3 regions of the Streptosporangium sp. NPDC000095 genome follow, and region 1 is predicted to be linked to each of the others. Evidence: riboswitches for the same ligand, from Rfam matches in the RefSeq annotation. Region 1 holds a riboswitch; each other region holds the start of a gene.

Region 1 (9,355 bases):
CTGGCCGCGATGAACATGCTGCTGCACGGCATGTGCCAGGCGGACGGGCCGTCGCCCATCGAGACACGTGACGCGCTCGCCATGCCACCGTCCCTCCGTGCCTCCCTGGTGCTGGCCAACCCGCCGTTCGGCAAGAAGTCCTCGATCACCGTGATGGGCATGGACGGCAAGGCGACCCGGGACGACATCTCGTACGACCGGCAGGACTTCTGGGAGACCACCACCAACAAGCAGCTGAACTTCGTCCAGCACATCGCCCGGCTGATGGAGATCCACGGCCGTGCCGCCGTGGTCCTCCCCGACAACGTGCTCTTCGAGGGCGGCGCTGGGGAGGGGATCCGCCGCAGGCTGCTCAAGGAGTATGACGTCCACACCCTGCTCCGGCTGCCCACCGGCATCTTCTACGCCGGAGGGGTCAAGGCGAACGTGCTCTTCTTCGACCGGAAGCCGGCCAGCGAGGAGCCCTGGACGAAGAACCTGTGGGTGTACGACTTCCGTACCGCACAGCACTTCACCCTCAAGCAGAACCCGCTCCGCCGCGAGCACCTTCAGGACTTCGTCGACTCCTACCTGCCGGGTAAGTCACCCGACGAGCGGGTGGAGACGGAACGCTTCCGGAAGTTCGGCTATGACGAGCTGGTCGCCCGCGACAAGTGCAACCTGGACATCTTCTGGCTCAAGGACCCGAGCCTGGAGGACGCCGACGCGCTCCAGCCTCCCGAGATCATCGCTCAGGAGATCGTCGACGACCTGGAGGCCGCCCTCAGCGAGTTCGCCGCCATCGCCGAAGCGCTCCAGGCCCGCGCCGCCCTCCGAGACTCGAAGAGTCCATTGGACGAATGACAGATTCGCCACCCGCGCCGCCCGGCTGCGACCTCGCTGCGGATCTCCGTCCGTGCTTGCGACGACCGGAAGGGACTGCCCACACTGACGTGGTGAGCGCGTTGGACACGGCACCTCGCGCGGTGAGCGGCGTTAACCTCGCCAGGTGGCCGATCTCCAGCGCCTCATCGGCGAATCCGGTACAGCACATGCCGGCGTAGCGGCCCCTCGGGCACGTTCGGGTGGTCGAAGTCGGCGTCGGGGTCGCGGGTCATGCCGATCCGGCGCATCACCGCGTGGGACCGCAGGTTGGTGGTGGTCGCCATTGCGGCGATCTCCGGCAGTTCGAGGGTCTCGAAACCGAAGGTCAGGCAGGCCAGGGCGGCCTCGGTGGCGTAGCCGTGGCCCCATGCCGAGCGCGCCAGCCGCCAGCCGATCTCCACGCCGGTGAACGGCATGCCCTCGACCGGATTCAGGCCGGTGAAGCCGATGAACTCACCGGTCGCCACGACCTCCACCGCCCACCACCCGTAGCCCCGCCTGCTGATTTCTTCCTGGATGCGGGTGAGGAAGGCGGCACTCTGCTCATGTGTCAGCAGGTCCGGGAAGTGTTCCCTGACCTCGGGGTCGGCGTTCATCGCGGCCCAGGGGGCCAGGTCGGAGTCTCGCCACTGGCGGAGCAGGAGACGGTCGGTGCGCGGTTCGAGCATGCGGCCACGCTAACGTGATCAAACTTGGGGAGTCGATCGGTTTCGCCGAACGGCGATCCCGGTCCGTGGCGGGGGACTGTCGGCCCACGACGGAGACCTCCCGGTCAGGTGCCGGATGTTCAGCGGGGCGAACCCGATCGAACCGTCGGCGGTCTCGTACGAGACGGGGCCAACCGGCGGCGCCGCGTCGTCTTTTCCCGATAGCGTCCAGCCTTCAGACAGGCGCCGACCCGTAGATGGGACCTACCGTGAAGAAGCTGATCGTCCGGCTCTGGAGGCTCGTCAACGGTTCGCTCCAGTGGCGCATCCTCTGGCTCCGGCACGCCAAGTTCACGGTCGGGGTGACCGGGATCGTCCGTGACGCGGACGGCAACGTGCTTCTGCTGAAGCATCGTTTCTGGCCGATGGGCAGGCAGTGGGGGTTGCCCACCGGGTGTGCGAACAGGTCGGAGACCTTCGAGGACACGGTCCGCCGCGAGGTGCGCGAGGAGACCGGCCTGAAGGTCGACGTCGGAGAGCTCGTGCAGCTCAAGAGCGGCTACAGGCTCCGCCTGGAGGTGGCGTACGAGGCCGAGCTCGTCGGTGGAACGCTCAAGCTCGACGACTTCGAGATCCTGGAGGCGAGATGGTTCGCGCCACACGATCTGCCGAAAGAAATGCAGGAGGCACATCGCCTCCTCATTCACCGCAAATAGGTCTGGTTCCCGATCTGGGTTGTGTCCTGCCTGGTGTCGAGCGAGCATCTCGAAGGCGATTCGGCTGCACGCAGTCTTCTGATCGATGGGTCTCCCGGCGCACTCGCGCCGGGAGACGCTCAGGCGGCCGGTTCCTCGACGATGGAGTCGACCCGGTCGGGATAGAAGGCGACATGGTCCTTGATCTCGGCGACGGCCGGATGCGGCGACTCGTAGAACCACACCGCGTCCACCGCCTGCTTCCCGTCCACCGTGACGGTGTAGTAACTCGCGTCGCCCTTGAAAGGACAGTAGGTGGCGGTGTCGGTCCGCTCCAGCAGCGAGCGGTCGACGTCGGTGATCGGGATGTACTGCACCGGCGGGTACGCCGCCTCCCGCAGTGTCAACGCGCTCCGCGAGTCGGCGACCACCCGGCCGGCCACCGAGACGACGATCCGGGCCGGGTTCGGCGTGATCGTGATCGGGTGACTGGGGCTGGGCTCCAGGATGGGCTTGTCGGTCATGACGAGAACCCCTTTCTGTCATATCCAGTCTGCCGGACCCCGGACCCTGAACCGCGTCGCCGTCCCCCTCCCCGGTGGAGGGGAGATCTGTCGCCTCCCGCTCAGGCGGGGCCGACGCCGGAGATCTGGTAGCGAGACACCTCGGCGTCGCGGATCATCGTCTCCTGGCCGTCGCTCGGCCCGGAACCCCGGAAGGCGTCGAGGGTCTCCTCCGACTCCCATCGCTCGTAGACGTTGATCCGGCCGGTGTCGACGAGGTCGGCGCCGAGTGTGAAGTCGAGGCAGCCGGACGCGGCGCGGGCCTGCTCGATCACGCTCACGCATCCCTTGAGGTAGTCGTCACGGGCATCGGGGTCGACACGGATCCAGCCGGAGATAATGATCACGCTGGCAGGGTACGGCCCGCCACCGACATTTAGCCTCGCTCATGGACACGCGTGCCCCCTTTTCGCGTTGTCCTGGCCCACCGCGCCCCCTCCTCGTCGGCCGCGTATATAAAGGTGTCCGTCCTCCGCGCCGGTCGCGCATTCCAGACGTCGATCCTTCCGCGCCGGTCGCGCATCTCGGGCGTCGACCTTTCCGTACGGTTCGCGCATATCAGGTGTCCGCCGGGCACGTAGGATTCGACGGCTGGGCAGGCGACGACGAGGACGACGAGGACGACGAGGACGACGAGGACGACGAGGACGACGAGGACATGGTGTGAGCTTTGATCTCGGAGTCTGGTTCGCGGCCGGACCGATCACCGCGCGGGAGGCCCTTCTTCGATATCTCGCCTGGGACGAGAGCGGAGCCGCGCCCGGTGAGCCGCGCCCGGAGGTGGCGGCCTTCTACGAGGAGTTGACGGCGCTCTTCCCCGACCTGACCGTCGAGAACTACGGCGCCTCACCGTGGTCCGAGCCGCTCACCGTGGGGGAGGACTTCGTGCTGATGAACGCGGTCTTCCCACGGGCGGGGGAGGTGTGCCGCGTGGTCCTGGAGATGACGCGGCGCCATCCCCTGGTGCTCTTCGAGCCCTAGCTCTCCGGCTTCGCGGGCCTGTCCATTACCCCCGAGACTCACGGCGCCCTCGCGGACGTGACGTGCGGCCCCGAACGGCCTCGTTGAGCATTCGTCGGGCGTGGAGGGGTGGCACCCGCTCGGCTTCGTTCCTCTCTGTACCGATAATTTTTGCCTGGACCAGGGCAGAACTGTCCCTCGGGGTGGTTGACAGGCCAAAATTGATCCGTGGTCAGGATCGGATCGGTAGAGATGAGCGATTGCGAGCGTGAGAGACTCCCGCCAGTTCTGGGCCAGTTGTTCGCCGATGGGGGAGAAGGAGCCCACGAAGGCGAGGGGGACGGGGGAGGCGGGGGCAGGAGGCTCTCGGTGGAGTTGCCGCCGGGGGACGTGGTGTGGCCCGACCCCGGTTACGCTCAGCTCGCGGTCCGTCGCCGTCCGGCGTTCTGGCTGAGTGAGGTGACGGTCTCCGGTGAGTACTGGGCCCGGTTGAGGGCTCAGCACGAGCAGTCGGGCCTGTGGCCGGTCCTGCTGGAGGACTCCGTCCAGCCCTGGTCGGCGGGTCAGATCGCCCCCGACACCGCCGCTCAGATCGACAACTACAACGCCGCCGCGTTCATGGCCGAGGTGTGGTCCGACTGGATCGAGAGGGCGACCCTGGACCAGCTCGAACTCCTCGATCCCTACGGTCCCGAGTGTCCGGGCCCGGCGCCGGCGGGAAGGCTCGCCGCCGATCCCGGTGTGGTCGCCGACTGGTACGCCGGGCTGGTGGCCGAGCGCAGGACCCCGCTCGGGCTCGTCGCGGTGGAGCGCGGGGCCGACGCCCTGGCCGTGATGGGCTGGCAGGGCGCCCTGAACCACAACGAGTGGATGGTCCCGCTCGCGGCCGTCGTACGGAGCTGGGAGGAGAGGTTCGGGGTGCGGGTGGTCGGAATGGGGTTCAACACCCTCGACCTCAGCGTCGCCGCGCCGCCGACGACCTCCGAGCACGCCCTGCACGTCGCGGCGGAACACTGGACGTTCTGCCCCGACAGCATCATCCAGGGAGCGGGGACCCTCGTCGACTACGCCGAGCAGATCAAGGGCAGGAACGCCTGGTCGTTCTGGTGGGACTGACCGGACGGGGATGACCCGCGGGGTGGGGGAGATCCCGTGCGGGTCTCGGTGAGGGGCCCGCGATGGGCTGTCGACCCCCCGGTGAGGAGGCCCTGTGTGGGTCTCGGGGGAGGAGCTTCGTCCCGCGGGCGGGGGTGCCGGCCGCCGGTGGGAAGGCCCTCGTACGGGTCCGGGGCGGGGGTTCTCGCGGCGGATGCCGGGTTGGGGAAGGCGTTCTCGCTGGTAGGGCGGGTGCCGACCTGGCGGGGCGATCGATGGGGCTTCCTTGAAGCTTGTAGGTAGATCTTCTGGGTTTTTCATGGTGTTTGCTTTGCTTTGTCCGGTTTGGTGGGTAGTGTCCACTGTTATCGGTTGGCGACCTGCCCTTCACAAGAGGAGGCGGCCGGCCGACGTCGAATCCCGAGGGCCCGCAGGGCTCCGGAGCCGGGGAACCAATTTTCCGGGGTGAATCCGCCGCGAACGCGCGGCGGTAGGGCAACTCCACCGCCCGAACCCGTCAGCTAACCCGGTAGACGAGATGGAGAGGAGATCCCCTCATGGATCACCGCGTCACCACGTCGGTGGACCCCCTGTCGGCACCGACCACCTGAACTTCAACGCCGCCCCCCGTCCCCTCGACCTCGCCGCCGCGCCTGATCGTGGCACCTTCAGGACCGTGCTCCGCGTAGCGATCGGCTGATCCGGCTACGCCACCTTTTCCGATGAGCGCGTCCCCGCCAGTGCACCCCTTCGGTGTTCGCACCTGGCCGCCCCGTTCCCTCGCGAAAGAGCCATTTCTCCATGCACCCCTCCTTTGGTATGCACAAGAACGACCTGAACACGCCCTGTCCGGGCGAGCGATCCCCGTACAGGAACACCTCCCTCGGGCGCGGCCTCGCCGCGGCCCTCACCGCCGCGAGCCTCCTCGTCTCCGGCGGTGTCGCCCTCGCGCTCCCCGCCTCCGCGGCCCCCGCCTCCGCGGCCCCCGCCTCCACCCGCCTCGCGAACGACCCGGCGGCGGGCGCGCCCGCCGGTACCGAGGCCGTTCTCCTCCAGGGCGCGACCACGGCCTCCTACTTCTGGGACGACTCCTCGGGCCGGGCCGGTGACACCGGACTTCCCGCCAGCGGCAAGCCGATGCAGAAGGGCATGATCGCCAGCCCGAGCTGGCCCCTGTTCACCGAGGGATACATCCTCTACAAGGGCAAGAAGGCGAAGTTCTTCGTCGGCGACCGCGGCCCGGGTAACCCCTCCAACCAGGGCATCATGATCGACATCGACGCCAAGACCTTCGCCGACCTGACCGGCGGCACGTTCAACGCCGGCACGCTCGGCGTGGACGGCAACGGTGGCATGGGCCACATCGACATCCAGTACGTCGTCACCAAGTGGGGCGGCGGCACGGGGATCAAGAACCACCCGGTCGCGTTCTCCACCGGCGCGTGGAACCGCAGGGACACCAACCCGGCCCAGCCGCCGACGACCGTCTTCGCGATGGCGAGGAAGCTGGGCATCGGCCTGCAGACCCAGCTGGTGAGCGCGGAGGCGCGACCCTGGCTCGGCAAGCCCAAGGTGATGGTCGAGCATGTCTCCGAGTACGTCCCCGGCGGCGTGGCCGCAGAGGAGAACTGACCCCGACGGCGCGGCCACCGGGCAGAGACGGTCCTCGTCACCGGCTCCGACGGTGTGGCGGCCAAAAAGAGCCGTCACCGTCCCCGGCGGCGCGGCCATCGGGAAGAACCATCCTCGAAACGCCGAGGGTTCCGGTGCGGTCCGCGCCTGCCGGGGCGCGGACCGCGAACCAAAGGGTCAGACTTCGAGCTTCTCCTCGATGCCGCGCAGGCTGTGCCGGGCGAGTGCGAGGTTGGCCCGGTTCCGGTCGAGGGCCAGGTAGAGGAACAGCCCTTTACCGCTCCGGCCCGAGATCGGGCGGATCACGTGATACTGCGTGCCGAGCGTGATGAGGATGTCCTCGATGCCGTCCTTGAGGCCGAGCGACTCCATGGTCCGCATCTTCGCCCTGACGACCTCGGTGTTACCCGCGGCCGCGACCTGGAGGTCGAGGTCCTTGGACCCGCCGAGCGCGCCGAGCGCCATCCCGCTGTTGTAGTCGACGACGACCGCGCCGATGGCACCGTCGATCGCCATCATCTCCTTGAGCGAGATGTCCATGTTGCCCATTACTGTCTCCGATCACTGGGATATCGATGTGCGTGAGCTGACGGCGGCGAGTCGGTCCGCCGTTCTGCGGCCCTCCAGCCTGAGCAGCCCGAGATTGGTCCCCGGGCGTGCCAGGACTGTGAGAACGATCTTGGGTCCGGCGGCGTAGAACGCCGCGTAGCCGTTGGTTCCGGAGATGAGCGTCTCCTCGAAGGCGCCCTTGCCGGCGATGCCCGTCATCCGGCGGCTCAGGGCGAGCACCGCGGAGGAGAGCGCGCCCGTCTGCTCGACGTCGTTTCTCAGGTCGCTGGCTATCGTCAGGCCGTCGACACTGCACGCGATGCTCCCGTCCACGTCGGGTACGCGTTCTCGCAGCATCGCCATCTCACGGCGTATCTCCTCGCGCAGTTCCACCGGCATCCTCCTTCCGATCAACTTCAGCGTCCGTAGCCTTATCGGCATGTGACCGGGCTCAAGTCATTGCCTCCAATGCGTTCCTGAGCCGGATGAGCAGGTTGACGTCGGCCGGGTCCCCGTTCGCCCTGGGGATCCACTCCGACGTCTCCACGGAGCCCGTCCCGGCCGCCGGGATCTCCGTGGCGCCCTTCGTCCGCCTGGGCAGCGGGTCCGGGGCGGCGGGGGCCTCGGCCGGACCGGGCTCCGGGACGCGGAGCAGCCCGGAGGAGGCGAGCTGTCGTACGGCGAGCAGCACCGAGTACGCGGGACGGCCCAGTTTGCGCGCCAGCTCGGCCGGGGTCGCGACGGAGTCGGCGCCGACGAGCACCTCCCACTGGAGTGCGCTCAGCACCACCCGGTGGGCGCCGATACGCTCCACCGGGACGACCGGGAGCGTGTCCAGCTCCGCGGACGGCCAGATCTGTTCCAACTGCGCCTTCCTCCGCTCGCACTCCCGGAGCAGGCCGGTCGCGTCGAAGTACCACTGCGGTCCGAGCCAGTGCAGCTCCCCCCGCCGGAACCTGGGCCGGTGCCCGGTGGCCCGCAGCAGGAAGTACGCGGCGTCGAGCACCGTGCTGAGCACGCAGAACTCCAGCTCACCCCTGGTGAGCAGGCCCTGGGCGATCAGCCGCTCGCCCCCCGTCGGCTGGGGCTCCCGCGACTTCCGCGACTCCTGCGGCCCGGGAGGGAGCGCGGGGTCCGGTCGCCGGCGGGTGGTGGCCTGCCTGATCTGCCGTACGGCATGGGCGGATATGCCGCGGCGGGCACCCAGCAGGTCCTCCAGCCGAGGGGCGGACGCGCTCTCGGCGTAGGTCACCCGGCCGTCGGTGAGGTAGATGACCCCCGCCTTGCCGAGTCGCAGGGATCCGGTGGCGTGGTCGCCGGCGAGTCCGCTGAGGATGTTCTCGACGCTGGGCACGGGCTCACGTCGATATCAGACGGCCGGAAAGGGCCTGGAGGCGGTGGCGGGCCAGTGCCAGGTTCGAGCGTTCCGGATCGAGCCTGACGTAAATGACGAGCGGGCCGTCGAACGGCGTTTCCAGCGGCTTCAGTAAATGGTGTCCGCCGTCCGTGGTCACGATCATGTCGTTGATCCGGACCGTGCCGCCGGGCACGGTGACGGCGAGCCCGTCGAGCGTCGCGCGCAGGGTCTCGCTCAGCCCCGCGGCCGACCTCTCCACGTCGGCATGGCGGCTCGCACCGCCGGCGGCCACCGCGGTTCCGCTGGTCTGATCGATGAGAATCGCGTCCAGGGCCCCGGGGATGGCCATTACCTCGGTGAGGCAGTCTTCGATTCCGAGCACGTGCTCTCCCTTGCCGACGACTTCGAACGTCGCCCGGTCAGCGTAGGGAAAAGCCTCGGAAACCACTCTCTCCGGCTGGGGCTTTGATGGGAGAAGGGGGAGGATTCACCACCCCGAGGGGAAGTTATGCACCCCGGGTGGAAATCAACCCTTTAGTCCTCGGCGATGAGTGCCTTTTCGTCCGGCTTGAAAATGAGAATGTTCTTCACATAGGAATTCACTGCGGCGGGCAGGCCGACATCGGTCCCGGCCTCCTCCGACATGTACCAGCGGTGGTCGAGCACCTCGTGGAAGAACTGCGCGGGCTCCAGCTTGCCCCGCATCTGGAGGGGGACGGCCAGCACCGTGGGCTGGAAGACCTCGGCGAGCCAGCGGTGGGCCACGATCGCCTCGTCCTCGTGGCGAAGGCCGTGTGACACGCGGAAGGAGTCGAGGTCGTTGAGGAGGCGTCTGGCCTGGTTCTCCTCCACGTCCAGGCCGGTGAGCCGCAACAGCCTGCGCTGGTGGTGCCCGGCGTCCACGACCTTGGGCCGGACGATGAGCCGCCCGGTGCCCGCCTTGCGGCGGACCATCATCTCCGCGACGTCGAACCCCAGGGAGTTCAGCCGGCG
Region 2 (9,355 bases), on a different contig from region 1:
GGCGGCCGCCCGCGAACGCGAGGAGACCCGGGGGTCACACTGGCGTGAGGACTTTCCCGAGCGGAACGACGACCGGTGGCTGGGCCACCTCGACATCACCCTGACAGCGGAGGGGCTGGCCATGACATACGCACCGCACGGGCAGCGCGCGAGCGCGCTGCCGCCCCAGGTGGAGAACGACCTGGTCGAGGCGGGCCTGGACCCGAGGGCGGTGACCGCGGTCCTGGAGGCCGCCGCGGCCGAGGACCTGCAGGAGGGGGGCGACGTCACCAGTGTCGCCACCATCCCCGCCGACCAGACCGCCACCGCCGACGTGGTGGCCCGCGCCGACGGCGTGGTCGCGGGGCTGGCCGTCGCCGAGGGCGCGTTCTCCCACCTCAGCCAGGGCCGCCTGGTGACCGAGCGCAGGGTCAAGGACGGCGAGCGCGTCGCCGTCGGCGACGTGCTGATGACCGTCACCGGTCCCACCAGGGACCTGCTGACCGCCGAGCGCACCGCGCTCAACCTGCTCACCCACCTGTCCGGCATCGCGACCCTGACCGGCCGCTGGGTCCGGGCCGTCGAGGGGACCGGGGCCAGGATCAGGGACAGCCGCAAGACGCTGCCGGGACTGCGGGCCCTGGAGAAGTACGCCGTCCGGTGCGGCGGCGGAACCAATCACCGCATGTCACTTTCGGACGCCGCGCTGATCAAGGACAATCACGTGGTGGCCTCGGGTGGGGTCGCCGAGGCGTTCCGGGCGGTCCGTGACGCCTTTCCCGGCCTGCCGATCGAGGTCGAGGTCGATCGGATCGACCAGATCGAGCCGGTGCTGGCCGAGGGAGCGGAGGAGATCCTGTTGGACAATTTCACCGTCGAGGAGCTGGCGCGGGCCGTACGGCTGGTGGACGGCAGGGCGCGGCTGGAGTCCAGCGGGGGACTGACCCTCCAGGCCGCTCGTGCCGTGGCGGAAACGGGTGTTGACTACCTTGCCGTGGGCGCGCTCACGCATTCGGCGCCGGCGCTGGACATCGCCTTGGACCTTCGGGGGAATTGATGCTGCTTGCCATCGACGTCGGCAACACTCACACCGTTCTCGGACTCTTCGAGGGTGAGGACGTCATCGAGCACTGGCGGATCGCCACGGACGCCCGGCGGACGGCTGACGAGATCGCCGTCGTGCTCCAGGGGCTGCTCGGGCAGTCGCCGCTGCTCAAGGGCGCCGACGTCAACGGCATCGTGATCTGTTCCACCGTCCCCTCGGTGCTCAACGAGATGCGTGAGATGTGCCGCCGCTACTACGGCGACGTGAACGCGGTGATCGTCGAGCCGGGCGTCCGCACCGGGGTGCCGGTGCGGATGGACAACCCGAAGGAGGTCGGCAGCGACCGCATCGTCAACGCGCTGGCGGCGATCCAGCTGTACGGCGGGCCGTGCGTCATCGTCGACTTCGGCACCGCGACCTCCTTCGACGCCGTCTCCGCCAAGGGGGAGTACGTCGGCGCGGTGACCGCCCCCGGCATCGAGATCTCGGTGGACGCGCTCGCCACGGCGGGGGCGCAACTCCACAAGGTGGAGCTGATCCGTCCTCGCTCCGTGATCGCGAAGAACACCGTCGAGGCGCTTCAGGCCGGCATCATCTACGGCTTCGCCGGTCAGGTCGACGGGATCGTCGAGCGGATGGCGGCGGAGCTCGCCGACGACCCCGACGACGTCACCGTGGTCGCCACCGGCGGCGCGGCGCCGCTCGTGGTGAGCGAGGCCCGCTCGATCGACATGCACGAGCCCTGGCTCACGCTGATCGGCCTGCGCCTGATCTACCACCGCAACACGCCCTGAGGACGCCGGGGCACCGGGAGAGTCCCTCCCGGTGCCGGACGGGGGGAACTCACGGGGTTCGCCGCATCGGTACCCTTTGGAACTGTGACCGATGACGTGACCACCCCCGCCGAGGATCTGCCCGAGCAGATGCGCGTACGCCGGGAGAAGCTCGACCGCCTCCGTTCCGAGGACGTCGACCCCTATCCGGTGAACTTCCCGCGCACCGCGACCAACGCCGAGATCCGCCAGAAATACGCCGATCTCTCCGCTGACACCGCGACGGGCGACAAAGTGGGTGTCACCGGCCGCGTGATGCTGTCCAGGACCGGAGGCAAGCTCTGCTTCGCCACCATCCGCGACGGCTCAGGCGATCTCCAGATCATGGTCTCCCTGGACAGGGTGGGCGAGGAGTCCCTCGCCGCGTGGAAGCGCGACGTCGACCTCGGTGACCACGTGGGCATCGAGGGCGAGGTCATCACCTCCCGCAGGGGCGAGCTGTCCATCCTCGCCGACCGCTGGGCGATCACCTCGAAGTGCCTGCGCCCGATGCCGGAGAAGCACGCCGGGCTCACCGACCCCGAGGCGCGGGTCCGTCAGCGCTACGTCGACCTCATCGTCAACGACGAGGCCAGGAAGATGGCCCACACCCGCAGCGCCGTGGTCCGGGCCGTCCGCGACTTCTGGCACGAGGAGGGCTACCTGGAGGTCGAGACGCCGATGCTTCAGCCGATCCACGGCGGAGCCACGGCCAGGCCCTTCAGGACCCACATCAACGCGTACGACATGGAGCTCTACCTCCGGATCGCGATCGAGCTCTACCTCAAGCGGCTGGTGGTCGGCGGCCTGGAGAAGGTCTTCGAGATCAACCGCAACTTCCGCAACGAGGGCGCCGACTCCACCCACAACCCCGAGTTCACGATGCTGGAGGCGTACGGCACGTATCTCGACTACAACGACATCGCCGACCTGACCCAGCGGATGATCCAGAAGGCCGTGATGGCGGCCCTCGGCCACTCCGTCGTCGTCCACCAGGGCCAGGAGGTCGATCTCGGGCTGGCGAAGTGGCCGCGGATCACCCTGTACGGATCGGTCTCCGAGGCGCTGGGCGAGGAGGTCACCACCGAGACGCCCCTGGAGCACGTCCGCAAGCTCGCGGACGCGCGGGAGATCCACTGGGACGCCAAGTGGGGTCAGGGCAAGCTGGTCCAGGAGATCTTCGAGGCCCTCGTCGAGCACACGCTCATCCAGCCCACGTTCGTCATGGACTATCCGCTGGAGACCTCCCCGCTGGCACGCAACCACCGGGACAACCCCCTCCTCACCGAGAAGTGGGACCTGATCGGCTTCGGTACCGAGCTGGGCACCGGTTACTCGGAGCTGAACGACCCGGTCGAGCAGCGCCGCCGCCTCACCGAGCAGTCCCTGCTCGCCGCGGGCGGCGACGCGGAGGCCATGCAGCTTGACGAGGATTTCCTCACCGCCCTGGAATATGCGATGCCGCCCACCGGTGGCATGGGGCTCGGGATCGACCGTCTCATCATGGCCTTCACCGGCAAGAACATTCGCGAGACCATCCTGTTCCCGCTGGTCAAGCCGACCGCCTGAGCACGGCGAAGGGCGGCACGCAGGGATCTTGCGGTGGCGTCGGCCCCGGGCACCGCCCGGGGCCGGCGCCGTTTTCATGTGGTGGCGCGGTGAGACCGCCGTGAGTGCCGCGGGGCCGTCGACGAGACGGACGGGACGGACGGGACGAGAGCTGAGGGCTGGAAACGGTCGTCGCGCCCATGGTCCCCCATAATGCCGGACGCCTTTCCGTGCGGATCAGAAATCCATTTCCAGCACGTCCAATATCGCTTTCGCGTCCCATCGTCACCGCGTGATACTTCACGAATGCCGCGAAGCCGCTTCCTCGACCCCTATATTTCCGTCTTTTTCGCGGCGTGTCGTCAAGGTGGCGGATGGTGATGGCCGCCGAAGACTATCGGGAAGAGATCGGTTTTTACCGAGAAATGCGGGCAGTCCGGATCTCCGGAGGACCCGCTCCGGCGCGCCCGGCGGGGCGAGGGCTCCCGCGAAACCTTGTTCTGCCAGGACTTCGATCACCGCAGCCAGGGGTACCTGCCGGCTCGTGCTCGGGATGGGTCATGACATAGCCGCAAAGGCACTGACATATCATGAGTACTTCATGTAGCGCCTACTATGTCAATACTGGACGCGCGCTATGAAGAGCGGAACTTGACGACCTTTGAACAAGGCGTTTACCGTTCCTGGCGGACGGTATTCATTTCCGGCGTCTCGCACCCGGTTTCCAGAGTGGGGGGAGTGACTCTTGATGGCATATCCAGAAGTGGATTCACGCCATGGCGACAGCCCCCTGGGCATGAGCGATATCGGTCTCAGCGATGACGATCTCGTGCTGCTGGCTGAGCTCGCCAAGGGTGTCACGGTCGATCGGGTGGGGCGTCGCCTCGACATCAGCGGGCGGACCGTCAGGCGCAGGCTGAGAGGCATCTGCGACCGCATCGGTGTCGCCACGGCGATCGAGGCCGTCGCCTGGGCCGCACGCCGTCGCCTGATCTGACACGGCACCGCACGCGTGCCCGGCAGGTCGGGCCGGGCACGCGTGCGGACAGGGCAGGGGGGCGGGGTGGGGCACGCTCAGGCGGCGATGCGGACGCCTCCGACAAAGGGCCGGTTGTCGATCGTGGTGATGTGGACGACGTCACCCGTCCGGGGCGCGTGGACCATCAGGCCCGCGCCGATGTAGATCCCGACATGGTGCAGGTCGCTGTAGAAGAAGACCAGGTCTCCGGGGCGTAGCTCTTTCCTGGAGACGTGGGTGCCGGCGGTCCACTGGTCGCCGGTGTAGTGCGGCAGGCTGATGCCGACCTTCTGGTAGGCCCACATGACCAGCCCGGAGCAGTCGAAGGAGTTGGGACCCTCGGCGCCCCAGACGTACGGCTTGAGCTGCTGGGTGAGCGCCCAGCGGGTCGCCTCCGCGGCCTTGCCGCTGCCCACGATGGGCACGTTGGTCTTCACCCGGGCGCCCCTGTTGCCGACGGCCCTGGCACGCACCTCGCTGAACAGGTCGCTCTCGACCCGCGCGACCAGACGCTCGATCTTGGTCCGGTTGCCGTCGATCTCCGCCAGGAGCTTCTTGACCTCCGACGTCCTCGCCTTGGCGCCGGCCTTCGCCCGCTCGGCGGCCTCGATCGCCCGGGCGACCTGGGCGACCTCCTCGCTCTGCTGCTGCTGGAGCGCGTAGTTGGTGGTGGCCTGATCGAGGAAGGTGTCGGGGTCCGTCGCCTGTGTGAAGGCGAGTCCGGAGTTCAGGCCGCCCGACATGTAGGTGCTCTGCGCCAGGAGGGTGGCCTTGGTGCGACGGGAGGCCAGCTCCGACTCGCTCGACGCGAGGATCTTCTCGGCGCTCTCCGCGGCCCGCTGGGCCTGCCTGAGCTTGACCCGCTCGCCGTTGTACCGCTCGGCGAGGACGCCGATCTCCTCGTGCAGTTTCTCGGCCTGCTTGGCCAGCTGCTGGAGGCTGGGTTCGGGGTCGGCGGTGGCCGCGACCGTCGGTGTGCCGAGAGTGAGGGTGGCGAATGCCAGGCCGATCACCGCCATGCGGCGGCGCAGCCCGCGCGGCGCGCGTTCTCGACGGCGGGCGTCGTCGCCCGCGTTCTTTCCTCCGCGGTCGCGCTCGCGCTTCACCAACGGGCTCCTCTCCTCGGCCGCCTACCGGGTTAGCTGACGGGTTCGGGCCGGAGGCAGCCCTACCGAGTGCGCCGGTGGCACTCGGATTCACCCCCAAGGACGTGGTGGGTCCCCGGTTCCCCGTGGTGAGGGATTCGGCGGGTCAGGCTTTTACGTCTCTGACATCGAGCACGGAGATTAGTGCACCCGTGGTTCCTGCTCAACCAGAACTGCGAATTCAGTGGAGGTTCCGCAACTGAAGTGTCACGGAAAGATCACATGTCAATATGATCAACATGGCCATTACGCTGCCTTTACCTCCCCGGCGGGGGGTGCGGGGAAGGTCTTCCCAGGTCCGGGACCGTACCAAAGGTGAGTTGTGGCACACGTGAGATGCCGCGCGCCCAGTGTGGTAAAGCGATTACCGGCGGTCATGTGAGGGGGGTGTGCCGCGAGTTAAGGAGGAGCCGTAATTGAAGACCGGTGAGGACGTACGCTGAACGGTCATGGAGCAGCTTGCTGAGCATTCTCCCGTGCCGGTCGTGAGCACCCCGGGCGGCGGGGAGCGACGCGCGGGACCCGAGGGGGCGGAGCCTGACCCGCCCCTGCCCGCGGCGGCCGAGGTCGCGGAGATCGCCAAGGCCGCCGAGGTCTCGGTCCGTCGTGCCCGGACCCCGGACGTCCGCGCGATCAGGCGGCTCGTCGACACCTACGGCGGCGTCGGCCCCCGCCTGCTGGAGAAGGCCACCGTCACCCTGTACGAGGACGTTCAGGAGTTCTGGGTCGCCACCGACGCCGAGGGGGCGGTCATCGGCTGCGGGGCTCTCCACGTCCTCTGGGAGGATCTGGCCGAGATCCGCACCGTGGCCGTCGATCCGACCCGTCGCGGGATGGGAATCGGCCACCGGATCGTCTCCGCCCTCATTCGCACGGCCGCGGAGCTGGGCCTGCGCCGGGTCTTCTGCCTCACCTTCGAGGTCGACTTCTTCGCCAGGCACGGTTTCCGCGAGATCCAGGGCACGCCCGTCGCTCCCGCGGTCTACGCGGAGCTTCTCGCCTCCTACGACGAGGGCGTGGCGGAGTTTCTCGATCTGGAGCACGTCAAGCCCAACACCTTGGGAAACACCCGGATGCTGCTCCACCTGACACGTGAGCCCGACTGTGATGACTTTGGAGCTGACTGATCGGAAAGGTGACTGTCGATACCTATGTCGATACCTTGTGCAGCAGCAAGCATGTGCGTCTGACATTTGCCACATGCGCAGTCTAAGTGAGGTGACGCGGTGAGCACCGGACAGCCGCCGTATCCACAGGATGATCCCGACCGCGATCGCACACCGTCGGGACACCCGGATTACGGACAGCACAACGCGGGTCGAGCCGCTGGCGAACTCGATCCCGACGTAACGGTCATGGGATATCGGTCGGAGGCCTCACAGCCGAACACCGGCCCAGGACAGAGCCAGCCCGGCTACGGCCAGGGTTACGGGCAGCAGGGCTACGGCCAGCAGCCCGGTTACGGCCAGCAGGGTTACGGCCAGCAGCCCGACTACGGGCAGCAGTCCCAGCAGCAGGGTTACGGCCAGCAGGGCGGGACGGGGTCGTACGGGCAGCAGCAGCCCGGCTACGGCCAGCAGTCCCAGCAGCAGGGTTACGGCCAGCAGCCCAGTTATGGCCAGCAGGGCGGGACCGGCGGGTACGGCCAGCAGGGCGGGACGGGGTCGTACGGGCAGCAGCCCGGTTACGGCCAGCAGGCGTCCCACGAGCAGTCGGGCTACGGTCAGCAGTCCCAGCCCGGTTACGGCCAGCAGGCTTACGGCCAGCAGCCGGGCTACGGCCAGCAGGGGGCCCAGCAGCCCGGCTACGGTCAGCAGCCGGACTACGGGCAGCAGTACGGCCAGCAGGGTTACGGCCAGCAGCCCGACTACGGCCAGCAGGGCTACGGCCAGCAGCCCGGCTACGGGCAGCAGGGCTACGGCCAGCCGTACGGCGGTCCTCCCGGGGCGCCCGCCCCGCTCGCGGAGTGGTGGCAGCGTCTGCTGGCGAGGCTGGTCGACGGGATCATCCTGGCGATCCCGGGGGTCATCATCAGCCTGGTGCTGACCGCGATGCTCGTGACCGCCCCCACCTTCGACGGCACGTCGATCACGGAGGGGAGCGGGACCTTCCTCGCCGGGCTCCTCATCGCGTTGGTCAGCGCGGCGATCTACATGGCCTACGAGTTCCTCATGCTCAGCAGGGGCGGCCAGACGGTCGGCAAGATGGTCATGGGCATCAAGGTCGTGCCGGTCGGCAGTGCCCTGCCGCCCGGTGGGCTCGGCTCCGACATGGCGGTCAAGCGCGCCGGGGTGATGTTCGGCCCGCAGTTCCTGAGCTGGATCCCCTTCGTGGGCTTCCTCTTCAACATCTTCAGCCTCGTGAACGTCCTGTGGCTGCTGTGGGACAAGCCGCTGCAGCAGGCCCTGCACGACAAGGTGGCGGGGACGGTCGTCGTCAAGATCAAGTAGTCCCCTGAATAACGGGGCCGGCGGTTCAACCGCCGGCCCCGTTTTCGTGCGCGGGTGAGAAAACGGGGGCCCTTAGGGGTCCGTAAGGGTCTCGGGGGCCGGGGCGCGGAAGCCTCAAAACCATTTGCCGCGCCCTGAGCAACGCGGGGGAAGTTATGACCGAGTCTCGACCCGCTCGCCGGAATATTCGCGTACGTTGCCCACAACGGGCTCACGTCCGCCCTGGGCGCCCTATGAGGGGTCAATGCCGGATCCGTCCCCGTCGGGGGTTCGTGCACTACTCGCCGAATGGTCGGCGCCGCGCGCCTCCGGCATCCTCGGTGACCTCGCGTCGGATTCTCTTCTTCGCCTTCCGCCGTGTGTTCGGGGCAGCCGGTGAAGACCTTCTTACGGATCCGGATCGGGGCGCCCGGTGTTGGCGAGGTTGTCTGAGGAGTGCATCGTGTTTGGTGGTTATACGGTCTACGACTATGTACTCCGTGCCAGAGTGGGTCGTACTCTTGGCAAGAAAGTGTTGAAGATCCGTCTTGTTCCATACACTTGTGTCACATCGGTTCACACCGAGGTGATGAAGCGAGCAGCTCCCCGTCCGGGCGTTCTGTCGACGGAGGGCATTCTCGCGATGAAGTCGTCGGCGGCGATCTCAGGCTCCATGGCAAGGTGTTGTTCATCCCGGCGGACAGCCCCCTTCAGCAGGGACTTCGTCGCCGGGAGGTCGATGGCGCAGCGGCGCGGAAGCCGCGCGGCATTGGTATTACGGCGACGATGATGATCACCTGATCGTCCACCTGGTTTTTCCTCGTGCCTTTACGACCACAACCGGTAAGAGAGCTGGAGAGAAGCATTAGGCTGGAGGAAGACGGCATGGTCGCCCCTGCGCGCGTGTCGCCGGTCGGTGGCGCTATGGTCATCTATGGGCGGTTCCAGCGATCGGGTGCGCTCGCGAGGCCCGGAGAGCCGCCGCCACATTTTCATGGTCCCCAGAAAGCCACCCACGGTGCGGAGCGAGGGCGAATGTACGACGTATTGTCCGCGTTGATACCCCCGGCGGTCGTCGGCGGGGCCTTCATCTTCGGAGTCGTCAAGCTACTTCGGAGTGAAGCCGCCGGCCGACGTCCGGCAAAACGGCCCGACCCCGAGTCGCAGAAGAGCTGATCCACCGGAGGCTCGACCGGTGAGTCTCGGTTGCCTGTGAGAATCGCCGAGCTCCTGGAATTGCCGCTCTTCGATCGCGGGTATATGTTTAGCTTGCGAATGAAACAATACTCCGCGAAAGGATTGTGTAGATGGCCAAGCAGATCCAGGAGATTCTCATCGACGACCTCGATGGGGGCGAGGCCAATGAGACTGTCGCCTTC
Region 3 (9,355 bases), on a different contig from region 1:
CCGACCGGGATCCCGGTCCAGCCCGCCTCGTGGCCGTGGGTGACCATGACGACGCGGCGGGCCCCGGCCTCGCGCATCCTGGGCGCGATCAGCCCGAGCGGCGCCGCCGCCCCGAAGACCACGGTGTCGCACCCGAACTCGGCGACCAGCTCGGCGGCCCGGCGGGCGACGGCGGGCGTGGGCAGCATCAGCGAGGTGGGGTGCCGTACGACGGGATACGGCTGGCGCAGGTCGAAGGCCGCGCTGCCGGTCCACCGGGGCGCGTAGACGACGACCGAGCCGGGCGGGCGTCGGGCGATGAGACCGTACACGAACGACTGGATCCCTCCCGCGCGGGGCGGGAAGTCGTTCGTGACGACCAGCGTGCGGCTCACGGCTCGGGGAGGCCGTTCAGCCCGGCCCAGGAACGTGCCATGGCGATGCGCTGCGGTGCCGTGGGATGCGATACATAAAGTACATACTCAACGAAATCAGGCGACAAATCCGAAATATTGGTTAATGCCAGCCGTTTCTGCATGGCCACGAACGTCGCGGGATCCCTCGTCAGGTCCAGCGCGTGCAGATCCGCGCGGGCCTCGATATGCCTGCTCACCAGGTTCTGGGCCGGCCCCGACAGGACCGTGGCCAGGCTCAGCACCCCCATCACCAGTCCCACCGCCCTCGGGTCGCCGAGTGAGGTGACCCCGGCCCTGCGCCGCACGCCTCCCGCCGAGGTCACCACGTACAGCAGGCACGCCCCGAACGCCGCGCCCAGACCGCCGACGAGGGTGCCCCACAGCACGTCGTCCGCCTTGGCGTGGCCCAACTCGTGCGCGACCACCAGCTCGACCTCGTCGGCGGGCGCGCGCAGCAGCGTGTCGTAGACCACGATCCTGCGGGTCGCGCCGAATCCGGAGACGTACGCGTTGAGCGCGGTGGTCCGCCGGGAGGCGTCGGCGACGAGCACGTTCTCGACCGGCACGCCGTCCCTGTCGGCCATCGCGAGCAGGTCGTCGCGAAGTGGCCCGGCCTCCAGCGGCCTGAAGTCGTTGAAGACCGGTTCGATGAGCACCGGGTAGGCGAAGGAGGCCGCGACGGTCAGGACGAACGCCCCGGCCGCCGCGGGGATCCACCAGCGCCGGTAGCGTCGCGCCAGGCCGATCACCGCCACCACCATGATCGCGGTCAGCCCGGCGCCGATGCCGGTGCTCTTGGCCCGGTCCGCCGCCCACGCGGGCCATGCCTGGGTGGACAGCCCGAAGTCGCGCAGGTAGCCCTCCGACCACATCCCCAGGGGCCAGCGCAGGATCGCCACGGCCACCGACAGCGCCAGCACGCCGAGCAGCGTCCGCAGCCACCACGGCCCCGGCAGCCGGTCGACGAGCCGCGCGCCCAGCGGGGTGGCGATCAGCACCCCCGCCACGACCAGCGTCAGGCCGAGCGACAGGTAGCCGGGAAGGCTGACCAGCGCGTCGAACGTCTCGGCCCTGGCGATCTGCTCGGCGGTGAAGTCGCGGGCCGGATCAGGGGTGACGGGCGGAGCTCCGTCGGGCAGCACGCTCCAGGGCGTGGTGAACGCCACGACCGCCAGCGTGACCGCCCCCAGGCCGGCCGTCGCCCATCCCGCCGACCGCACGCCCGAGGGCGCGTCCTTCGTGCTCAGCGTCACGTGAGTTCCTTCCCGAGGTAGTCGCGCCAGGATGCGGTGAACTCGGCCGGCGACAGGCCGAGCGCGCTCCCGACATCGCTACCGTAGAGCCTCACCAGCGCCTTCTCCCCGAAGCGCTCCGCGACGAACCGGCAGGCGAGCCACGCCTCCTCGTACGCCTGCGCGAGCCTCGGCGCACCGGGGGCGAAGTCGGCCGGTCCCGGCAGACGCTCGGGCAGGACGCCCGCGCGCACCTCGGCGGCCAGCTCGGCGGCGGCCGTGCGCACCGCGATCCCGGCGTCGCGGTAGCCCACGTAGTCGGCGAAGCCCTCCGACAGCCACATCGGCACCCGGCCACCACGGGTCGCGCCGGTGGCCACGTGGGCGAGCTCGTGGGTGATCACCACGTCCCTGCCGGTCTCGGTGAGCCTGGCGTATCCCGAGGGCAGGACGATCACCCGGTCCGCGGTCGCCATCGCGGCCAGGCCGCGGGTGCTGCCGGCTCCGGCGAGCGTCGCGGCCTCGGCGTCGTCGGCGGGAAAGAGGATCACCGCGGGGACCGGCCCCCAGATCTCCGCGATCGTCGCGCGGGCGCGGTCGGCCCTCGCCGCCAGATCCCGCAGGACGGCGTCGGGGACGCCGTGGCCGATCACGAGGGAGTGCTCGCCCCTGACGGTGACGGCGGCACCCGGCCACAGGTCGCGGAGGTCGCCCGGGTCCCGGAGGAGGCGCCGGGCATCGTACGGGCCGTGCGGGAGGAGCGGGGCGGCTCCGGCCAGGAGGGGGCCCGTCCCGGCGAACGGACCGGCGCTCATCAGCGCCAGCATCCCGGCGAGCACGGCGCGGCGCCCTTTCGGGACGGACATACGAGCCGATGGTACTTGACCGGCATCTCGACCGGCATGGAGCGGCCCCGGCCCTCCTGGTGGAGGGCCGGGGCCGCTTTTCCGTGCTCGGGCGTGTGCTTTCGGCACGCGCTTTCGACGCGCCTCCGGCGTGTGCCCGGACGCGGGCTCGGGCTCCCGTACTCGGGCGCGGTGCTCAGGCACCGTGCTCGGGTCCGGCGCTCGGGCGCCGTGCTCGGGTCCGGCACTCGGGTTCGGAGTTCGGGAGCCGCGCTCGACGCGGTCCCGGGTCCCCCACCCGAGCGCGGGCTCAGGCTCCGGGCCGTGCCGCTCCGGCGAAGGAGGACTTGTAGTAGCCCGCCAGCTTCACGACACGAACCGTCTTGCCACTGCTCGGCGAGTGGACCATCCTGCCCTTGCCGACGTACATGCCGACGTGGCCCTTCCCGCTGAAGAACATCAGGTCACCGGGGCGCAGTTTGCTCCACGAGACCTTCTTCTTGATCGCCCTGTACTGGCTGTGCGTGACCCTGGGGAGGGACACACCCGCCTTCTTCCAGGCGTACCGGACGAGCCCCGAGCAGTCGAACGCTCCGGGCCCGGAGGCTCCCCAGCGGTAAGGGGTGCCGATCTGCTTCTTGGCCGTCGAGACCGCCTTACCGGCCCGTACCTTCTGTCGTGCCGCCTTGCTCATCTTGGCCTTGGCCTTCACCTTGGCCTTCGCCGTGGCCTTGGCCTTCGCCGTGGCTGTGGCCGAGGCCTGAGTGACGGTCTTGGTGGTGCTTTCGGTCTTCTCAGAGACGCCGGCCGCACTGTTGACCAGGATCTCGGGAGGACCGTCCGCCGCCTGCGCCGCCGTGGGCCCGAGGGTGACCGCTCCGGCTGAGGCGGTCAACGTGAGGGCGATACCGCCGAGGGAAAGGCGGAAAAGGCGCGACAGACGAGGGTTGTGCAGGGTGCTGGACAGGATTTCTCCTTGGGGCTTCCACTGATGCCTACCGGGTTAGCTGACGGATTCGGGCTTGGAAGATGCCCTACGGCATAAACATGCCGATTCACCCCTGGCCGCAGCGTGCTGGGCCTTTTGGGTCCCCGGTTCCATGCCTCCTGGCTGCATGGATTCGGCGGGCCGCCGTAATGATCTCCACCCCCGGGTGGGGGCACGGCGGCCGGCTGGATTCTTATAAGGGAACCGGCCCGAAGACCGACATTCGCCGCGACGGCGTGGCTTGCACGTCGCGACGCCAGAAGTTACCCCGATCCCCAACGTTCGGCAAAGCATTCCCCAAATCCGGGAGAGCCGACACCCTTCTTGATCTTCCTGTTATCCCTGCTTAATGGCCATTTATGCTAATGAGATATGACCCTCGTCACATCCTTCGCATCACGCCCGGCAAATCACGGTTTCGTAATGTTCGTCACACTCATCGCGATCCACTGATGATGGACCGTTCCCGGACGGTCGGCCGGACGCTCTCAGCGCCTGACACAGGTGTAGGCCCCGTAGATCGACTGCTGGAAGTCCGCCTCGACGATCTCGAAGCCGGCGGCGTCCAGCATCGGTTCGAGCAGCCATCTGAAGGTGCTGTACTCGGTGCGCAGATGCTCGGCGTAGTCCTCGCGCGTGTAGCCGAGCGCGGGGTCGTCCGCCGCGCCGTCGAGCCAGCGGCCGAACACGGCGTCGGCCTCGTCCGGCCGGAAGTCGAAGATCAGGTCACGCAGGCGCAGGACGCCCCCCGGCCGTACGATCCGCGCGACGCGGTCGAGCGCGACGGCCTTCCAGAGGTCGGGGAGCTGATGGAGTGCGTGGCGGGTGTAGACCGCGTCGGCGGGCGGCCCGGTGTGCTCGTAGGACAGGAAGCCCGCCCGCACGCACTCGACGGCGGAGAGCCCGTTCTCGGCGGCACGGGCGGCCAGGAAGTCGTGCATCGCCGGGGAGACGTCCACCGCCACCACCCGCGAGAACCGCCGCGCCGCGGCCAGGGCGAACTGTCCGGTCCCCGCGCCGAACTCCACCACCGTCGCGCTCTCCCCCACGCCGTGCCTCGCGAGCACGGCGAGGTCCTCTTCGGGGTCGGGCCTGCCCTGCTTCCGGTCGAACCCGGCGACGAACGCGGCGTCGAGGTGCTCAGGTCCGGCGTACGCGAGCTCGTCGGGTATCCATGGTTTGATCATGTTCCGATGCTCGCAGCAGCACCGCGCCCGGCACATCCGGTTTTTCCCGGCACCTCACCCGGCCGGGAGCCGCGCCGTCGCCTCGCAGGCCACTGCGGACGGAGCCGCCGTGGGGCCGCTGAGCCACAGGGGAGCACCGGGGGACCGCCTGGGGCACCGGGCGCCACCGGGGAGCCATGGCGGCCACTGACGGCCACTGACAACGCTGCAGGGCAACGCTGCGGGGGCAACGCTCAGGGGCGGACGGCTCCGACGATGCGACGGCCGTAGGACGACAGCGGAACGGTCTTGACGACGTCGCCCGTCTGCGGGGCGTGCACGATCTGGCCGTTGCCCGCGTACATGCTGACGTGGCCGAGGCCCTCGCTGAAGATGAGGTCGCCGGGCTGGAGGTCGCTCAGGGAGACCTTGCGGCTCGCACCCCAGCTCCACTGCTCCCAGGTCGTCCGGGGAAGGGAGACTCCCCCGTTGCGCCAGGCGCTCTGGACCAGACCGGAGCAGTCCCAGCCGCTGGGACCCGTGCCGCCGTACCGGTAGGGCTTGCCGATCTGGGCGAAGGCGAACTGCAGGGCGGCGCGGGCGTTGCCCGAGGCTGAGCCGGTGTACTGGACCCCGGTGCTCTGCGGGTTGCCCACCTTGAAGGCGTTGAGCTCGCGCAGGAGCTTCGTCTGTGCCCTCACCATCTTTTCGGCCTTGGCCTTCTCCTCGGCCAGCTCGTCCCGCGTCTTGTCGGCGTCGACCAGGGCCTTCTTCGCCTCGTCCCGGCCGATCCGCAGCGCCTTGGTGGCCTCGTCGAAGGCGTTCAGCGACTGGGCGCGGGAGGTGGACATCTGGTCGGCGGCCGCCAGGCCGCTCAGCAGGGCACCGGGGTCGGACTGGTAGATCATGCCTTCCCAGCCGTTGATCGACCCGACCTGGTAGCTGCTGACGGCCATCGAGACGAGCTCCTTGCGCAGCCCGGCGACCTGCTTGTTCTGGCGGGTCAGATCGGCGTTCAGATCGCCGTACTTCTTCCTGGCCCGCTTCCACTTCTCCGAGGCCTGGTTGTACTTCTCGACGATCTGGTCGGCCTGCTCGTTGAGCTTCTCCAGCTTCTTCTTCGCCTCGGCGGGGGTCGGCCTCAGCTGGGCGGACGCTCCGCTCACCGGCATCGTCAACAACGCGAGAGCGAGCCCTACCGCCACCGGTATCCGAATCAGTCCAACCGGCAAACCCGCCACGGCCACGTCAACGCCTCCCGACTGCACCAGACCTGCGGCGAATAGTACAGAAGAAGTAATGGTTGACTCACCTTTTCACCGGGTTTGCTCCTTGTTCGCAGGTGACCGCTTTACCCGCGGCCGACGGTTTTCTCCCCGGAGGGCGTCGTCGGCCGCGGGAGACGGCCCTGTCAGGAGCGGTACCTCGGCCGCAGGGGGGCACCGCGGGAAGCGCCCTCTGGGAACAGGTGGTGTCCCGGCCGCGGGAAGCACCCCCGCCGGTACTCCGGTCGCACTACCCGCAGGCGGCGATGTCGCAGATCTTGGCGGTCATCCTCCTGGCGTCGCGCAACTGGACGCTCCAGTCCCCCTTCCCCGGCTTGTCGTACTCCCCCGCCCAGAGATAGACCAGGACGGCGTTGCCCTTCCTGACCAGCACGCTCCGGTCACCGCCCACCCCTGCCTTCCTGCCGTAGTAGACCTGGCCGGAGATCCTCAGCGCCTCGTCACCGAGCCCGGTCAGGCGCGAGGAGGCGTAGCGGTAACTCGCGCCGGAGTCGGTCCTGGCCGCGCACTTGACCAGGGCGGCACGCACCTGGGCGACGGCCGAGGCGGCCGAGGCCCGTGAGCCGTACAGGATCACCTGCTCGACCTTCATGAAGTCCGGCACGCCGGTGAAGGTCACCGTCCGGGCGGCCACGCGGCCGGTCGCGGCCAGTGTGCGCCTGTCGCACGGGTTGACGGCGAGCCTGGCCTTCGCCGAGTTGCCGACCGTCCAGTTGGTCTCGGGATCGTTGTCCTTCTTGGCCGCGTCCTTCTCGTACAGCAGGAAACCCCTGGGAATGGCGGCCGCCTCGGCCGTCGCGGGGGTGGTGACGGTCGCCCCTGCGGCCAGGACGGCGAGGGCGAGCGTTATGATCTTCTTCATCTGGACCCTTTCAGCACGGAGACCCCCGCCTTCAGCCGTGGGGAGAAAGTCAACGAATCGAGCCTCCTGGGTGATCCGATGCCCCACGACCTCAAAAGGTTTACGCGCGGCCCAGACGTCTGAGAAGAAGCACCGAGGGCACCGGCCTCGCGCCCATCCTGCGCACCGACTCGGCCACCTCGCGATCCGAGGAGACCACCGCGATCGCGCGTCCCGCGGGCTCGGCGCGGACCAGCTGGCGGATCAGGTCGTCGGCGATCTGGTTCGGGGCGCTGAACAGCACGCGCACCCCCCTGGGTGCCGACACCGGGACCGGCCCGTTCAGCTCGGCGCCGTCGAAGACGCAGGTCAGCTCGGTGCGGGTCTGCGCGTAGAGCGCGCCGAGACCGGTGAGAAGGCGGCTTCGCTGGTCGGCCAGGGTGAACGTTCCGTAACCGGCCTTGGTCACGTTGTAGCCGTCGACGATCAGATGGATCTGCGGCAGCGCGAGCAACTGGTCGAGCAGGGCGGGGTCGTCGTCGGCGAGCGCCCGCGCGGGAACCGCCTGGACCCCCTGCCTGCCCGGCGCCACCGAGGCGACCGAGTCGGCGGGACGGTGGATGCCCGAGGGCAGGGCGAGCTCCCTGCGCAGCCCGGCGGCGGCGTCCTGCAGGGCGTCGAGCAGCATCCGGACCTTGGTGTCCTCCACGCTGCGGCCCTCGCGCGCGGCCCTGCGCGTCGACTCCAGCTGCCGCTCGGCGTCGGCGAGCCGCTCGCGCAGGCGGCGCAGCTCGCTCTCCACGGTGCTGCCCGCCGAGAGCGCGGCGGCCTTGGCCTCGTCGGCCACCTCCTGGGCCGCGGCGGCACGCGCCTCGGCCGCCTTGGTCCGCTCGCGGGCCTCGTGCAGCCTGCGGCGCAGGTCGGAGACCTCCGAACGTGAGGTCTTGAGCTGCTCGCGCAGCCGCTCGGACTCCTCCTTGGCCGCGGTCTTCTGGGCGGCCAGCTGCTCGCGCAGCCGGGAGACCGTCTGCTCCTGGGCGGAGCCCTCGGCCGCGACGGCCGACCTCTCCAGCTCGGCGCGGGCCGCCTCCACCATGTCCGCCCAGCCCGGCGGCCTGGTCAGGTATGCGGCGGCGGCCACCATGACGGGCTCGGCCGCCGGCGGGACCGTGCCCTCGGCCAGGCTCGCGACCAGCTCGGGCCAGCCCGCGGTCAGCGTCTCCGCGACCAGCTCACGGAACTTCTTGTCGACCTCCAGCTGCGCGGCGATCGGGGCGCCGCCCAGCCTGGCCCTCTTGCGGGGATCGAACCTGGCGATCCCCTTCAGCGGCAGTGGCACCGAGGCCGCGGGCATCGAACCGAGGATCTGGGCGGCCAGCTCCACGACGTGTAAGCGAACCTGCTCGGGTAACGGACGAGACAGGCCCTCTCCGGCTGAACTCATCACGGCCCCTACTCGGATCGGTCTTCACGTCAAGGGTACGGCTACCGCACCGTGACCCCGACCTGACCGTACGTGGGCCGGTGATCGACGAGGCCGTGAACGCTTTATGGACAAGCGCTTGCTGCTGGGTTACGACTGTGCGGATCACCTTGTGACGTACGCCACCCGGGAGAGCGCGATGCATGAGCCGACGAACGAGCACGACCGGCGGAGCGAGAAGATACGGACCTCGACCCGCGACCTCGGGGAGTTACGCGAGCGGATGAGGTCGTGGCTCTCCCTGAGGGTGGGAGGCCCGGTCACGATCTCTCCGCTTTCCCGTCCCCTGAACAACGGCATGTCCAGCGAGACCCTGTTCTTCGACGCCTCCTGGACCTCGGCCGAGGGCGGGTACGACCTTCCGTGCGTCGCACGGATGGCCCCGGCGGACGAGGCCGTCCCGGTCTTCCCCGGCTACGACCTCGGCAGGCAGTACGAGGTCATGCGGCTGGCGAGGGAGCGCGCGGGCGTGCTCGCGCCCCGGACCCTGTGGTACGAGCCCGACCCCGGCCCGCTGGGCGCCCCGTTCTTCGTGATGGAGCGGCTCACCGGCGACATACCGCCGGACGTGATGCCCTACACCTTCGGGAGCCGGCTGCTGGACGCCTCCCCCGCCGACCGCGACCGGCTGCAGCGCGGCAGCGTCGAGATCCTGGCCACGCTGCACGACGCCCGGTTCACCGCGGAGGAGCTACGCCCCCTGCGGAGCCCGGGGACGGGCGAAACGGCGTTGCGCAGGCACGTCGAGGAACAGCGGGCCTACTACGAGTGGGCGCACGGCTCCATGCCCGTGCCGCTGCTGGAGCGGGCGTTCGCCTGGCTGGAGGAGCACTGGCCGGCGGATCCCGGACCCGACGTGCTGAACTGGGGTGACGCCCGTATCGGCAACGTGATGTACCAGGACTTCACCCCCGTGGCGGTGCTCGACTGGGAGATGGCCGCGATCGGCCCCCGTGAGCTGGACATCTCCTGGATGATCTTCCTGCACGCCTTCTTCCAGGAGATCACCGAGTTCATGGAACTGCCGGGGATGCCGGACTTCATGCGGCGCGAGGATGTCTGCCAGACGTACTACGAAATAACGGGATACAAGCCTCGGGACATGGAGTTCTACGAGAC

What was found. A riboswitch is a leader RNA that binds a small molecule or an ion and turns the genes downstream of it on or off. The one in region 1 is predicted to bind cyclic di-AMP.
Region 2: linked by a shared signal. The riboswitch ahead of ACFY3V_RS28290 (NlpC/P60 family protein) and the one ahead of ACFY3V_RS09685 (hypothetical protein) in region 1 are both predicted to bind cyclic di-AMP.
Region 3: linked by a shared signal. The riboswitch ahead of ACFY3V_RS02330 (C40 family peptidase) and the one ahead of ACFY3V_RS09685 (hypothetical protein) in region 1 are both predicted to bind cyclic di-AMP.

The regions. Positions count from the first base shown of each region.
Region 1 is NZ_JBIAZS010000003.1:300,050-309,404, forward strand. It holds gene ACFY3V_RS09650 (N-6 DNA methylase) at 1-843, shown strand, start outside; gene ACFY3V_RS09655 (GNAT family N-acetyltransferase) at 1,008-1,532, opposite strand; gene ACFY3V_RS09660 (NUDIX domain-containing protein) at 1,781-2,227, shown strand; gene ACFY3V_RS09665 (DUF427 domain-containing protein) at 2,347-2,730, opposite strand; gene ACFY3V_RS09670 (antibiotic biosynthesis monooxygenase family protein) at 2,832-3,116, opposite strand; gene ACFY3V_RS09675 (hypothetical protein) at 3,433-3,750, shown strand; gene ACFY3V_RS09680 (DUF4253 domain-containing protein) at 4,099-4,845, shown strand; cyclic di-AMP (ydaO/yuaA leader) riboswitch at 5,226-5,375, shown strand; gene ACFY3V_RS09685 (hypothetical protein) at 5,626-6,456, shown strand; gene ACFY3V_RS09690 (hypothetical protein) at 6,634-7,005, opposite strand; gene ACFY3V_RS09695 (roadblock/LC7 domain-containing protein) at 7,018-7,398, opposite strand; gene ACFY3V_RS09700 (hypothetical protein) at 7,457-8,359, opposite strand; gene ACFY3V_RS09705 (roadblock/LC7 domain-containing protein) at 8,364-8,810, opposite strand; gene ACFY3V_RS09710 (DUF4032 domain-containing protein) at 8,897-9,355, opposite strand, start outside.
Region 2 is NZ_JBIAZS010000014.1:109,433-118,787, forward strand. It holds gene ACFY3V_RS28270 (L-aspartate oxidase) at 1-1,036, shown strand, start outside; gene ACFY3V_RS28275 (type III pantothenate kinase) at 1,036-1,818, shown strand; gene lysX (bifunctional lysylphosphatidylglycerol synthetase/lysine--tRNA ligase LysX) at 1,903-3,405, shown strand; gene ACFY3V_RS28285 (LuxR C-terminal-related transcriptional regulator) at 4,181-4,381, shown strand; gene ACFY3V_RS28290 (NlpC/P60 family protein) at 4,459-5,508, opposite strand; cyclic di-AMP (ydaO/yuaA leader) riboswitch at 5,514-5,661, opposite strand; gene ACFY3V_RS28295 (amino-acid N-acetyltransferase) at 5,997-6,674, shown strand; gene ACFY3V_RS28300 (RDD family protein) at 6,903-7,997, shown strand; gene ACFY3V_RS28305 (Lsr2 family protein) at 9,284-9,355, shown strand, end outside.
Region 3 is NZ_JBIAZS010000001.1:581,242-590,596, forward strand. It holds gene ACFY3V_RS02315 (glycosyltransferase family 4 protein) at 1-374, opposite strand, end outside; gene ACFY3V_RS02320 (M48 family metallopeptidase) at 371-1,648, opposite strand; gene ACFY3V_RS02325 (hypothetical protein) at 1,645-2,493, opposite strand; gene ACFY3V_RS02330 (C40 family peptidase) at 2,783-3,367, opposite strand; cyclic di-AMP (ydaO/yuaA leader) riboswitch at 3,450-3,609, opposite strand; gene ACFY3V_RS02335 (class I SAM-dependent methyltransferase) at 3,949-4,647, opposite strand; gene ACFY3V_RS02340 (NlpC/P60 family protein) at 4,881-5,831, opposite strand; gene ACFY3V_RS02345 (hypothetical protein) at 6,142-6,774, opposite strand; gene ACFY3V_RS02350 (NYN domain-containing protein) at 6,875-8,197, opposite strand; gene ACFY3V_RS02355 (phosphotransferase family protein) at 8,376-9,355, shown strand, end outside.